One region of the Candidatus Thalassolituus haligoni genome, then DNA from elsewhere that is predicted to be linked to it. Evidence: predicted binding sites of a transcription regulator. Region 1 holds the regulator's gene; each other region holds the start of a gene.
The links. Region 1 encodes sigma-54, which starts transcription at its own class of promoters, with help from an activator protein. Its sites were predicted from a motif close to TGGCACNNNNNTTGCTNT; they were not measured.
Positions count from the first base shown of each region.

Region 2: a site for sigma-54 is predicted at 1,381-1,398, ahead of nifL (nitrogen fixation negative regulator NifL). Genes of this name have one in related genera too.
Region 3: a site for sigma-54 is predicted at 1,215-1,232, ahead of SOJ49_RS08865 (MSMEG_0572/Sll0783 family nitrogen starvation response protein). Genes of this name have one in related genera too.
Region 4: a site for sigma-54 is predicted at 1,946-1,963, ahead of glnT (type III glutamate--ammonia ligase). Genes of this name have one in related genera too.

Region 1 covers NZ_CP139482.1:810,691-813,814, reverse strand. Annotated here, with positions in the region: gene lptA (lipopolysaccharide transport periplasmic protein LptA) at 1-217, shown strand, start outside; gene lptB (LPS export ABC transporter ATP-binding protein) at 214-939, shown strand; gene SOJ49_RS03645 (RNA polymerase factor sigma-54) at 1,069-2,559, shown strand; gene hpf (ribosome hibernation-promoting factor, HPF/YfiA family) at 2,611-2,913, shown strand; gene ptsN (PTS IIA-like nitrogen regulatory protein PtsN) at 2,917-3,124, shown strand, end outside.
Region 2 covers NZ_CP139482.1:3,585,979-3,589,102, forward strand. Annotated here, with positions in the region: gene nifL (nitrogen fixation negative regulator NifL) at 1-1,339, opposite strand, end outside; gene rsxA (electron transport complex subunit RsxA) at 1,690-2,262, shown strand; gene SOJ49_RS16105 (RnfABCDGE type electron transport complex subunit B) at 2,346-2,873, shown strand; gene rsxC (electron transport complex subunit RsxC) at 2,875-3,124, shown strand, end outside.
Region 3 covers NZ_CP139482.1:1,981,868-1,984,991, reverse strand. Annotated here, with positions in the region: gene SOJ49_RS08870 (Nit6803 family nitrilase) at 1-643, opposite strand, end outside; gene SOJ49_RS08865 (MSMEG_0572/Sll0783 family nitrogen starvation response protein) at 657-1,139, opposite strand; gene SOJ49_RS08860 (PLP-dependent aminotransferase family protein) at 1,496-2,896, shown strand.
Region 4 covers NZ_CP139482.1:3,971,102-3,974,225, forward strand. Annotated here, with positions in the region: gene SOJ49_RS17955 (glutamine amidotransferase family protein) at 1-304, opposite strand, end outside; gene glnT (type III glutamate--ammonia ligase) at 520-1,869, opposite strand; gene SOJ49_RS17965 (helix-turn-helix domain-containing protein) at 2,167-2,757, shown strand.

The sequences.
Region 1 (3,124 bases):
TTACGCCACCCGCAAGGAAATCGCGTTTAAAGGCAATGCCGAATTACGCCAGGAAAACAACCTCTTCAGTGGCGAACTGATTCGCTACGACATTGAACAGGAAACCGTGACCGCCAGCGGCTCCGACACGCCTGCCGATGGTACGGCTGAGTCGGAAGACAAACAGCGTATCCGGGTGATTATCCAGCCCCAGCCCGACACGGAAGCACAACCATGAAAACGCTCAGGGCGGAACATCTGGCCAAAAGCTACAGCGGCCGAGAGGTCGTCAAAGACGTATCCCTTGCCGTCAGCAGCGGACAAATTGTCGGCCTGCTCGGCCCTAACGGAGCCGGTAAAACCACCTGTTTTTACATGATTGTCAACCTGGTACAGGCCGACAAGGGACGCGTCAAAATTGACGACGACGACATCAGTCACCTGCCCATGCATGGCCGTGCCCAGAAAGGCATTGGCTATCTGCCACAAGAAGCCTCGATCTTCCGCAAGCTCAGCGTCGAAGACAACATCATGGCCATTCTGGAAACCCGCACGGAACTGAAAAAACCCCAACGCCAGCAACAGCTGGAACAACTGCTGGACGAATTTCACATCCAGCACATTCGCAGCAGCCTGGGGATGTCACTCTCCGGCGGTGAACGCCGCCGGGTAGAAATTGCCCGGGCACTGGCCGCCGAACCCTCCTTTATTTTGCTTGATGAACCCTTTGCCGGTGTCGACCCGATTTCCGTATCCGACATTATGGCCATCATTCGCCAGCTCAAGGCGCGCGGCATTGGCGTACTGATTACCGATCACAACGTCCGCGAAACCCTCGCAATTTGTGAAAAAGCCTATATCGTAGGCGGTGGACACATTATTGCCGAAGGCAGCGCCGATGAAGTACTCGCCAACGAACAGGTTCGGGCCATCTACCTTGGTCAGGACTTCCGTCTTTGATTCTTACTGGCTTACAGGGCTATGATGCCCGGCGCTGTTTCATTTCGACACCATGAAAAGCATTCCCAGCCTCACAGGCTGGCGTATAATGCACAGACCATGCCGACAACCGATGAACTATAACGCTGTATGAAAGCATCGCTTCAGTTAAAAATGGGTCAGCAGCTGACCATGACCCCTCAGCTGCAACAGGCAATTCGACTGCTGCAATTGTCTACCCTTGATCTGCAACAGGAAATCCAGGAAGCCCTGGATTCCAATCCCATGCTGGAATTCGAAGAGTCCGAGCACGACGACTATACGGATGCCCAGCAAACCAACGGCGATCAGGAGCGAGAAGCCGCCGTCACGGCGACAGCGACCGACACCGACACCCAGGAACTGGGTGAACAGTGGTCGGACGACAAGATGCCGGATGACCTGCCGGTCGACAGCAATTGGGACGATACCTTCCAGACTACCGCTGGCGTTTCCTCCGGTTCAGGCTCTGTCGGCGACGACGACTTTGACTACGACTCCCGTCATGCCACCTCCGACGACCTGCAAGGGCATCTGGAATGGCAACTGAATCTGACTCCCATGAGTGATGTCGATCGCGAGATTGCCACCATGCTGATTGACGGTGTCGACGACGACGGCTACCTCCACACCACCATAGACGACGTACTGGGTTCCATGGATCCGGAATTTGGGGTTGAGGAAGACGAAGTCCAGGCCGTACTCAAACGCCTGCAACAGTTTGATCCGGCTGGTGTTTTTGCCCGCGACCTGCGCGAATGCCTGATCCTGCAGTTAAACCAGCTGCCAGCCGACACTCCCTGGCTGGCAGAAGCCAAACTGGTGATCGGTGACTACATTGCCCTGCTGGGCAGTAAAGACTACCCCACGCTGATGCGCAAAACCCGGCTGAAAGAAGAAGACCTCAAAGCCGTATTACGCCTGGTCAAGGAGTTGAATCCCAAACCAGGAGCCGGAATCAGCTCCGAACAGTCAGAATACGTTGTGCCCGACGTGATCGTGCGTAACATCCGCGATGAATGGCGCGTTGAACTGAACCCGGATATTGCCCCCAAACTGCGGGTAAACTCCGACTACGCCTCGTTGGTGCGCCGCTCAGACAGCAGTGCCGACAACGCCTTCCTCAAAGATCACCTGCAAGAAGCGCGCTGGTTTATCAAAAGCCTGCAAAGCCGCAACGAAACCCTGCTGAAAGTCGCTACCAAAATTGTCGAATATCAGCTCGACTTTTTTGAGCAGGGCGAAGAAGCTATGAAACCACTGGTACTGCATGATATTGCCGATGCCGTTGGTATGCACGAGTCGACCATTTCACGGGTAACGACGCAAAAATTCATGCACACACCGCGTGGTATTTTTGAACTGAAGTACTTTTTCTCCAGCCATGTCAGTACCGATGCTGGCGGCGAATGTTCATCAACCGCCATTCGCGCCATGATCAAGAAGCTGATTAGCGAAGAAAACCCGCGCAAGCCACTGAGTGACAACAAGATCGCCGTCGTCCTCGGAGACAAGGGAATTCAGGTTGCACGCCGCACGGTGGCCAAATATCGTGAGGCAATGATGATTCCGCCATCGAATGAGCGGAAACAGTTGATTTGATCGACCCCGTCGATCCTTGTTCGGTTTAAAGCGAGCCATAAGGAGCCGTTTATGAGCATCAATATCAGTGGACACCATGTCGAAGTTACCGAAGCCATGGAAGAATACGTCAAGGAAAAACTGGTTCGCCTTGAGCGGCATGCCGAACCCATTACCTCTGGTCAGGTTACCCTGACCCTTGAAAAAGGCCGTCAGCTGGCAGAAGCATCGCTGCACGTCAGTGGTGCCGATTTTCATGCGACGTCATCCCATGACGACATGTACGCTGCCATTGACTTGCTGGCCGACAAACTGGATCGGCAAGTGCTGAAACACAAAGAAAAACTGGTTGCCCGACAGCACGGACAAGGCTGACACATGAGCATAGCGATTGCCGATATTCTTGCGCCTGAACGTACTCGTACCGATGTCGCCATTACCAGCAAAAAAAAACTGCTGGAGTTTCTGGCAGAGCTGATTGCTGAAGAAGTGGATGGCAGCTCATCGGATGAGGTTTTTGAACGTCTGCTTGGGCGTGAGCGCCTTGGCAGTACCGGCATTGGCGAAGGCATCGCTATCCCTCACT
Region 2 (3,124 bases), 1.6 Mb from region 1:
GCTCGCGATGGCGCACCGTGCGTTCACTCATGGCGTCCACGGCGTTGTCGAGCAGTTGCTTGAACATGCTGCGCAAGCGCCGTTCCCGCCCGATCACTGCGGGCAATTGCAATGCCGGTTGCCAGTCAACGGTAATTCCTTGTGCTAATAGTCGTTCAGTAGACAATGCCAGCGACTCCCGCAGCAGCTCGTTAATATTGACCGGTTTCTTGCTCTCTTCCAGCGCAGCAGGCATCGCATCCCGCATACTGTCCATGGCACCGTTCCCGGCAGTCAGCGCTTCCTCCAACGCTCCCAGCAAGGCGTCATCCCGGTTAGCACCTGTGCGCCGCTGCAACATGCTGACGGCGGTTCCGAGCAGATTAACCGGACCCTGCATCTGGTGAATCGCGCCATTGACGGTTTCCCGCATGCCTTGCACCAGATCTTCTTCCGCCATCAGCGCCTTGAGCGCATTCAGATGCACTTCCTCCTGGCGACGCCGTATATCGGTAATGTCGTTGATCATTAACAACACATAGTGGCGCACAGTTTGTTCAAAGAAGCCGTCGGCTTCCTCACACTTCACATCAATGGTGGTGCCAAAACAGGAGTACCAGCGTCCCCGGCTACGGCCGTAATCCAGCGAGAATTCCTTGTCGTCAAAACTGCGGCGATCTTCCAGCAGTTGATGATAGGCACTGCCCAGTTTGGTGCCGATCACGTTGACGACGGTTTCCAGTGGTTCATCGCGCAGCAAATCCGCCGCCAAGGCACGGAAGCTGGGGTTGGCTGAGACAATACGGTGGTGTTCATCCAGCACCAGCACCGAGGCAGGCACCGAATTGAGTACCGCTTCCATCATCAGCTTCTGGTTCATCACCCGCTGTTCCAGCTCGTGCATGTCGGAACCGTCACGATGCATGCCGAGGTAATAGATGGTGTCGTTGTTTTCATTGATAACCGGCGCGACCGTCAGCTCGGCCAGGTACAGGCGCTTGTCCTTGCGCCGGTTCAGCATCATGCCGGTCCAGGATTTCTGCTGCGCCAACCGGCCCCATAACGCCTGATAGACAATACGAGGCGTGGTGTGATTGGAGAGGATGGATTCGTTATGCCCTAACACTTCGTCTTCGCCGTACCCCGTCACTTGAGTAAACGCACGATTAACGTAAAGAATATTGGCCTTCAGATCGGTAATGGAAATGGCCACAGGCGAATGTTCTACCGCCTGAAAAAATACCTCCTCGGGCAACAGCACACCTTCCGGGTGAATATCGCTGATGCCTTTTTCTGCCAACCCCTTTTCTTCGAGCCTGGCGGCGGCGGCCTGTTCTGGCGAGAGTCTGACGTTACTCATAACAGCTCCTGGTCGGTGACGTGTTGGTACACCCTCTGGTAGGAGCAAGGAGCATGCCGCCACAATAATTAACCGTAACGCCCATGTTCTCTGTCAATTGCCCGACAATGCCGCGAACATTTGTCAGTAATGCAACAATGGCATTTCCCGGTTTTTTACTGTTTGTCGCAAGTACGACAAACAAAATCTTTGTCGTTTTTCAATCAAATGCCCTGTTTTCAAGCCTTTGCGCACCATTTGCAGTCATTCCTTTGTCGCTTCGATACAACAGCAGCTACGGCCAATCCCGTGGCACAGGAAATGCAATTTTGAGCTGATACGACAGACCCGCCCGAGATTCAGGAGGCCTTATGGAATATCTGTTGATTCTGGTCAGCACGTCGCTGGTCAACAACATCGTACTGGTGAAGTTCCTTGGTCTGTGCCCACTGATGGGGGTATCCAGCAATGTATCAGCCGCCTGGGGCATGAGTCTGGCGACGACCTTTGTACTGACGCTGTCGGCGCTGTGCAGCTGGATGATTGAACACTGGCTGTTGCAACCACTGGGCATTGAATTCCTGCGCATTCTGTCCTTCATCCTGATTATTGCTGCCGTGGTGCAGTTCACCGAAGTACTGATTCGCCGGGCCAGCCCGCTGCTGCACAAGGCATTGGGCATTTACCTGCCGTTGATTACCACCAACTGCGCAGTGCTGGGCGTTGCTTTACTGAACATCACCGAACAACACAATCTGGTCGAAAGCCTGATGTTTGGTCTCGGTTCGGCACTCGGGTTTGTGATTGTCATGGTGATGTTTGCCGGACTACGGGAACGACTGGCACTGGCCAATGTGCCCGAGCTGTTTAGCGGTACACCGATCAGCCTGGTTACGGCTGGCTCGTTGTCGCTGGTATTTATGGGCTTTAGCGGAATGATCTGAGTCTGCCGTCTCGAACGGCAGCTGTTTTTCACCTACCACCCAAACGCCGGGGCAGACCGGCAAACAGGATCTTCGGAGGCATTATGTTGATCGCAACTCTGGTACTCACTCTATTAGGCCTGGTTCTCGGAGGCCTGCTTGGTCTGGCAGCCAAATACTTTGCCACTGGCGAAGACGATCCGATGATGAAAGAAATCGAACAAATGCTGCCTGGCAGCCAGTGCGGCCAATGCGGATTTCCTGGCTGTACACCAGCAGCAGAGGCCATCGCCAGCGGCAATGCCGATGTCACTTGCTGTCCTCCTGGTGGCCGGGCACTGGCTGAAAACCTCGCCCGCTTGTTGGATATCGACCTTTCCACTCTGGGAGATTCTCCGGAGCCACAACTGGCCACCATTAATGAAACCCTGTGTACCGGCTGCACCCGCTGTTACAAAGCCTGCCCTACCGATGCCATTGTCGGGGCCAGCAAACAGATCCACGTCGTCGTCTCCAAGGCCTGCACCGGTTGCAGCCAATGCATGGAAGCCTGCCCTGAAGACTGCATCAGCCTGACCACACAACCTGTGACGCTGGAGCGTTGGCACTGGTCGAAACCAGAGGCCGCCTGATATGTTATTCGGACTCGGCCGCATTCGCGGCGGCGTGCACCCCGACGGCCACAAGGCTGACAGTGCCCGCTTTGAAATCAACAGCCATTTGCCCTTGCCCGACACGCTTTGGCTGCCGCTGTGCCAGCATTCTGGTGAAGACGCCAAGCCACTGGTACAGGTCGGTGAGCGAGTACTCAAGGGCCAGCGGATTGCCGCCGCAGCAGGGCGTTTTTCTGCCAATATTCACGCCCCGACGTCCGGTACGGTTA
Region 3 (3,124 bases), 1.2 Mb from region 1:
AGCAGCCCGACTCCAGCGCGTGATGGCGGATAGTCACTTCAATCTGGTCGGCAAACACCGGTCCGACCAGCGAGCCAGGAAACTGGCTGCAATGAATCTGCTCGTGCTGGGTCATCAGCGCATAGCGGGCCAGCGGGTTGTAATGCTCCCAGCAAGCCAATGCGCCGACCCGACCAGCGGCGGTTGCAGCCACTGTCAGTCCGGCTGCATCCCCTTGCCCCCAGATCATGCGTTCATGGTAGGTCGGCGTAATCTTGCGCCGTTTCAGCAATAGCTGACCGTCAGCATCAAAAATCAGCTGGGTGTTATACAGACTGCCGTAATCGCGCTCATTGACACCCAGTACCACCACCATGCTGTGCTTGCGGGCACGCGCTGCGACGGCATCGGTGACCGGGCCGGGAACCACCACCGCTTCGTCATACAGCCGCAGGTGTTCAGCACCACAGGCCACCGCCGGATACACAAAGGAGAAATACGGGTAATAGGGTAAAAAGGTTTCCGGAAACACGATCAGCTCCACACCGCGTGCTGCCGCCTCATCCATCGCATCCAATACCTTGGCCAGCGTACCGTCAAGGCTCCGGAGATCCGGAGCGATCTGAACGGCCGCGGCCCTTACCACCTGTTGATGGGTCGTCATGGCCGCGTTACTCCTACAAAGTCCAGGTATCGACAATCACCGCGTTGTCACGCATGTGCAGCAACTTCAGATCCATCACATCGAGCGGATTAATCGGCACGATACCTTCGATCAGGGATGGCTCGCCGTGGCCATACAGGGCTTGCAGGGCAAACCGGCAGCAATAGACCTTGCCACCTTCGGACATGAATTTTTTCAGCTGGCTGGCGTAGTTCAGATGACCCGGAAAGGCTTCATCACCCAGGGTCGGAAAACCCCGTTGCAACCCCAGCGTGACACCTGGGCCGTACAGCAAAATGGACGTTTCATAACCTTTGCGCAGCAAGCGGGTTGCTTGCAGCATGTTCACCAGGCCAATGGAGCCTTCGAACGCAACGGTGTGGAAAGTGACCAGGGCTTTCTCACCTTCTCGTGCCTTGACGTCTTCGAATACCTTTTCTTCGTAATCAACAAAAAAATCACCGTCTTTGTGTTTTGGCTGAGTCACTTTTGGCATTGTCATGCTCCTGTTAGATATAAGAATCAGATCGCTACCCTGTCGGCTTATGCAATCAATTAATGCAATCAAACTAGAGCAATCAGCTTGCCAATATCGCCAACATTGATTGCAATCAAGATACAATCAAACGTTAATAGTCTCCCTTCAAAAAGCGCTAAATTTTTTCTGACCCGGTTTTATGCGATCAATAAGCCATCAATTATTGTGCTTAAATTATGAATAAATGCCCGAAATAAGGGCCAAAAAAATGAAGATAGCACCAAAATGACACCATCAATATAATTACAAAGCAATATTCCAGCTCTGATCAAAAGCTGTGATACGATCACTTCAAATTGATTGGATCTATTGCGATGAACAATACCGAATTGCAACGCTGGACACGCCGACTCAGAAACAGCAAGGGCCAACCAGCCTACCGCTTGATTGCCGACCTGATCGCTGAAGATGTCGACAGCGGCCGGTTGCAGGCACGAGACCGGCTGCCAACCCTGCGCGATCTCGCCGCCGCGACCGGTATTAACTACACCACCGCCGCCCGCGCTTATGCGGAAGCCAAAAATCGCGGCCTGATTGACTCCCATCCCGGCTCCGGCACCTTTGTCAAAGGCAAGACCGCCAGTGTCCGCCCCAGTCTCGGCAGCTACGAGATGACCATGAACCTGATGATCGAACCGGCGATTCCGACCCTGATCGAGCAGGTGCGCGACAGCGCCATCAGTGTTCTGGCACAAAAGGATTTGTACTCCATGCTGCGCTATCAGGCGTTTGGAGGCACCCAGGAAAACAAAGAGGCCGCGCTGATCTGGCTGGACAAGCGTCTGCCCGACGCCAGCGCCGAACGGCTGTTGATTTGCCCTGGCATCCATTCGGCACTGGTCGGCCTGATGAGCACCCTGATCGACCCCGGCATGGAGCTCTGTGTCGAAAGCCTGGCGTATCCCGGAATCAAGGCCATTGCCGCGCAATTTGGCATCAAGCTGCATTCCCTGGAACGCGATAGCGATGGCCCGCTGGTACGCCCGTTTGAGGATGCCTGCAAGCAGGGCACCGTCGGGGCTATTTACCTCAACCCGACCATCCAGAACCCGACCACCTGCACCATGAGTCAAAGCCGCCGCGAAGTCCTGGCGGACGTGGCGTTACGCTATTCGATTGCGATTATTGAAGACGATGCCTACACCATGCTGGCAGACAGTCCGCCCACCAGCTTTGCCGAACTGGCACCGGAGTTGACCTGGTACATTACCGGCACCTCCAAGTGTTTTGGCCCTGGCGTTCGATCTGCCTTTTTGCACACACCGAGCAAGCGGCATTCCCAACGGGTGGCGGCGGCAATGCGGGCAATTAATGTGATGTCCAGCCCACTCACGGATGCATTGGTCAGCCGTTGGATTCTCGATGGCACCGCCGACGCCATGTTGAAGGCAACCCGTCGCGAGGCGATTGCCCGCTTGCGGATCGCTGAAGAACAATTGGGCATGCAGCGTATTGTGGCAGCCGAAGGCGCATTCCATCTCTGGTTAAAATTGCCCAAGGCCTCCGGCTGGAACCCTTCCGAGCTGGCGGTTCAGCTACGCCAGCTGGGCGTCAGCGCGGTCTCCAGCGCCGCCTTTTCAACCGACAACAACCCTCCAGATGCGGTGCGTTTATGTTTTGGTGGCCCCATCGGCCGCGATCAGTGGCAAGAAAGCCTGCACCAGGTGACCGATCTGATTGACCAACCGGCCTACCTGGCAACCGGTATGCATTAATCTTCCGCAGCGGCCGCAAAACTCTGTGACCCAAAACTCTGTGACCCAAAACGCTGCCACCAAAGACCGCTCTGGCTCAGTAGAACACGACTCTGTCGCCTACTCTGTCTCCTACTATGAGCCACTACTCTGGCGGCAACAATTCCGTACCATAGGTGGATCAGGAGCCTGTCGGACTTAGGCGTTCGTCGCGAGGGAAAGACTGGCTTGAGCAATTTTTGCGCAAAT
Region 4 (3,124 bases), 1.2 Mb from region 1:
CATACGCCGTGGCGGTGGCGGCATCGGTGTGCATTTTAAACACGGCAACGGTGGCATTCTGAAACCAGCTGACCTCGGCATTAAGCTCAGCACGAGCCGCTTCTGCCAGCGCTTCCCAGTCGTAATTCAGATGCTCGTGACGCAGGGTCAGCTTGGTGCCATCGGCAACTTCATCACCGTAAATGGCAAACCCGGCGCTGTCCGGGCCGCGATCGGTCATCGCGATCAGCATCGGTTCAAACAGGGCACCGAGCTGGCTCTCCAGCGCCGGATTTTTCAGGTACAGACCTACGATTCCACACATCGCGTTATCCTCGTTTTTTCACAGTCGTATATTCATTACACACTTCGCTATGCCTGCTTCAGACCGAGCGAAACCGTTCCGCTTTTGCCGGGGCAAAAGCAGTGAATTCAGTATTTAAATGTTTGTTTCTCATTCCCATGCTCGCGCCTGGGAATGCAAACCGCAGGGCGACCACGCCGGAGCGTGGCAGCCAGTTACAGGTTACTTGGCACAGCTCAGAAAAATTCGCCGTAGCGTTTCACTTCCCAATCACTCACATGACGGCAGTAATCAATCCACTCGTCTTTTTTGAGCTTGATAAATTCACCCATCACTTCCTTGCCAATGGCGTCGGTCAGCACGGTGTCTTTTTCCAGCTCAGCAATGGCTTCACCCAGGGTTTGCGGCAGAATCTCAATGCCTTGCTCTTCGCGTTCTTGCTGGCTCAGTGCGTACAGATTGATATTCATCGGATCACCGGCTTCCAGCTCACGCTCAATGCCGTCCATACCGGCAGCAATCAGTGCCGCGTGCACCAGATAAGGGTTACAACCTGAGTCTGGCAGGCGGAATTCCAGTCGTCCGTAAGGTACGCGCACCATGGCAGAACGGTTGTTGTCGCCGTAGCAGATATAGGCCGGTGCCCAGGTCGCGCCAGAGGCTGATCCACCTACCACCAGTCGCTTGTAGGAGTTCACCGTTGGCGCGGCGATGGCACACAACGCCTTGGCATGCAGCAGCAGACCGGCGGTGAAGTGGTAAGCCATTTTCGACAACCCCATACCCTGCTTGTCACTGTCATCGCCAAACAGGTTCTTGCCACTCTCATCGCAAATCGACAGATGGAAGTGCATACCGTTACCGGTACGATCCGACGCGGGCTTGGGCATAAAGGAGCACACCATGCCAAGGTCGTTGGCAATTTCACCTGCGGCCATACGCACCAGGGTGAAACGGTCGGCAGAGGTCAGGGCATCGCTGTAGGTGTAGTTGATTTCGAACTGGCCGTTGGCGTCTTCATGGTCGATCTGATACACGTCCATGCCGACTTGTTGCAGGCTTTCGACCAGTGTTTCGAGAAACTCACGCGAGCGCGACAGTCCCTTGTAGTCGTAGCAAGGCTTGTCCAGGTTGTCGGTATCATCAACCGGCCCCAATGTGCCATCGGCGTTACGTTTGAACAGCGAGAACTCAGGTTCAAGACCGGTGTTTAATGTCCAGCCCTTGTCGTCCAAGCGCTTGAGCTGGTTTTTTAACACCACGCGACTGTCGTATGGGTGTGGCTGATTATTGACGTAACCGTCACAGGCAATGCGGGCATAACCTGGCTGCCAAGGCACCGTCGTCAGACTGGCCAGATCACCACGGGCGAGGAAATCCGGGCCGTGTGGCTCCATCCCCATACCCCAGACCGCAAACCCGGCAAACCCGGCACCCTTTTCAACAACATCCATAAGACAATTGGCTGGCACTGACTTGGTCTTGGCCACACCGTGAATATCAACAAACTGCGCCAGCACATACCGAATATCATTTTCCGACATAAAAGCTTCGATTTCGGCGGCGGATGGGGTCGTGGACGACATACACTTGCTCCTGATTCCTGGGTCAGCTTTTCGCCGAACCTTTGTTTCTCTTTAGGAAAATTAATTTCTTTAAGTGAATGCAACCCCTGTGCCAGCACTTTCCTTGAGGGAATATTTTTTTCATATTGAACCGAAAGCCCCGATTTACCTATAGTGAGTCAATAAATTTTCCCTCAAAGAAACCCTCTTGCACCTGCTGCAATGCTTGAATGACTGTTTTTTGGCACCATTGAAATGCATCCATTCACACAATCGCACTACAGAAGGGCAAATCAGGTATTAGTGGAGCTTTCAGATATGGAAGGAAACGACACCCGTTTTAATCTGGACCAGTACATTGCCATGAAGGTCAAAAAGGCCAGATTGGAAGAAGGATTAAAAATCACCGATGTGGCGCGAATTTCCGGCATCAGCCAGGGCATGGTCAGCAAAATAGAGAACGCCCAGGTCTCCACCAGTCTCGAAACCCTCAGTCGCCTTTGTACCGCCATTGGCCTGCCTATTTCGAAACTGTTCAGCGACTACGACCGCCCGGATGGCGGAGCCCACTTCACCCCGTCGGGAGCAGGACTGGAAGTCGTCCGCAGAGGCACCGACAAGGGCCATACCTACCAGCTACTGACTTACCAACGCGGCGGCAAACGCAATTTTGAACCCTTCCTGATCACCATGGACGATCTGTCGGAAGTCTTTCCGACCTTTTCGCACCCCGGCGAAGAATTTATCTACATGCTGAAAGGCAGCCTGATTTACCGCCACGGCAACCACCTGTATGAAATGGGCCCGGGCGACAGCCTGACCTTTGATGCCGAAACGCCACACGGCCCGGAGAAACTGGTCGAAGTGCCGTTGCAATTATTGTCGATTATTAACTACGTGGAAGAATAACGGTCAGCGGACCGGCTTTTGGACAGCCTCGGAGGGCGTCCGTACAAACCGGCTCCGTCCGTGTCCGCAAAGTGTCCACTAAAATACAAGTGGACACTATCCTGAGGGCGCTTACGGATTACCGCACACGATGGTGGGTAATCCTTGGGCGTTACCTGCTGAGAGCGTTGGTTTCAGAACAAGGCATGAGGAACGCAGTTTAGCGAGTTCAATAAGTAACGAATAACATCGTTCTGGAGTCAACTGCCCTCAGCCCGAAAGGCCAGGGTCAAATAATTGAGAACGCCCCCTAGCGTTTTGTCGAATAGAAATCCTTACCACCGACTAATACCAGGACAACAAGGCCAAACGATCACCCGCCAGATCA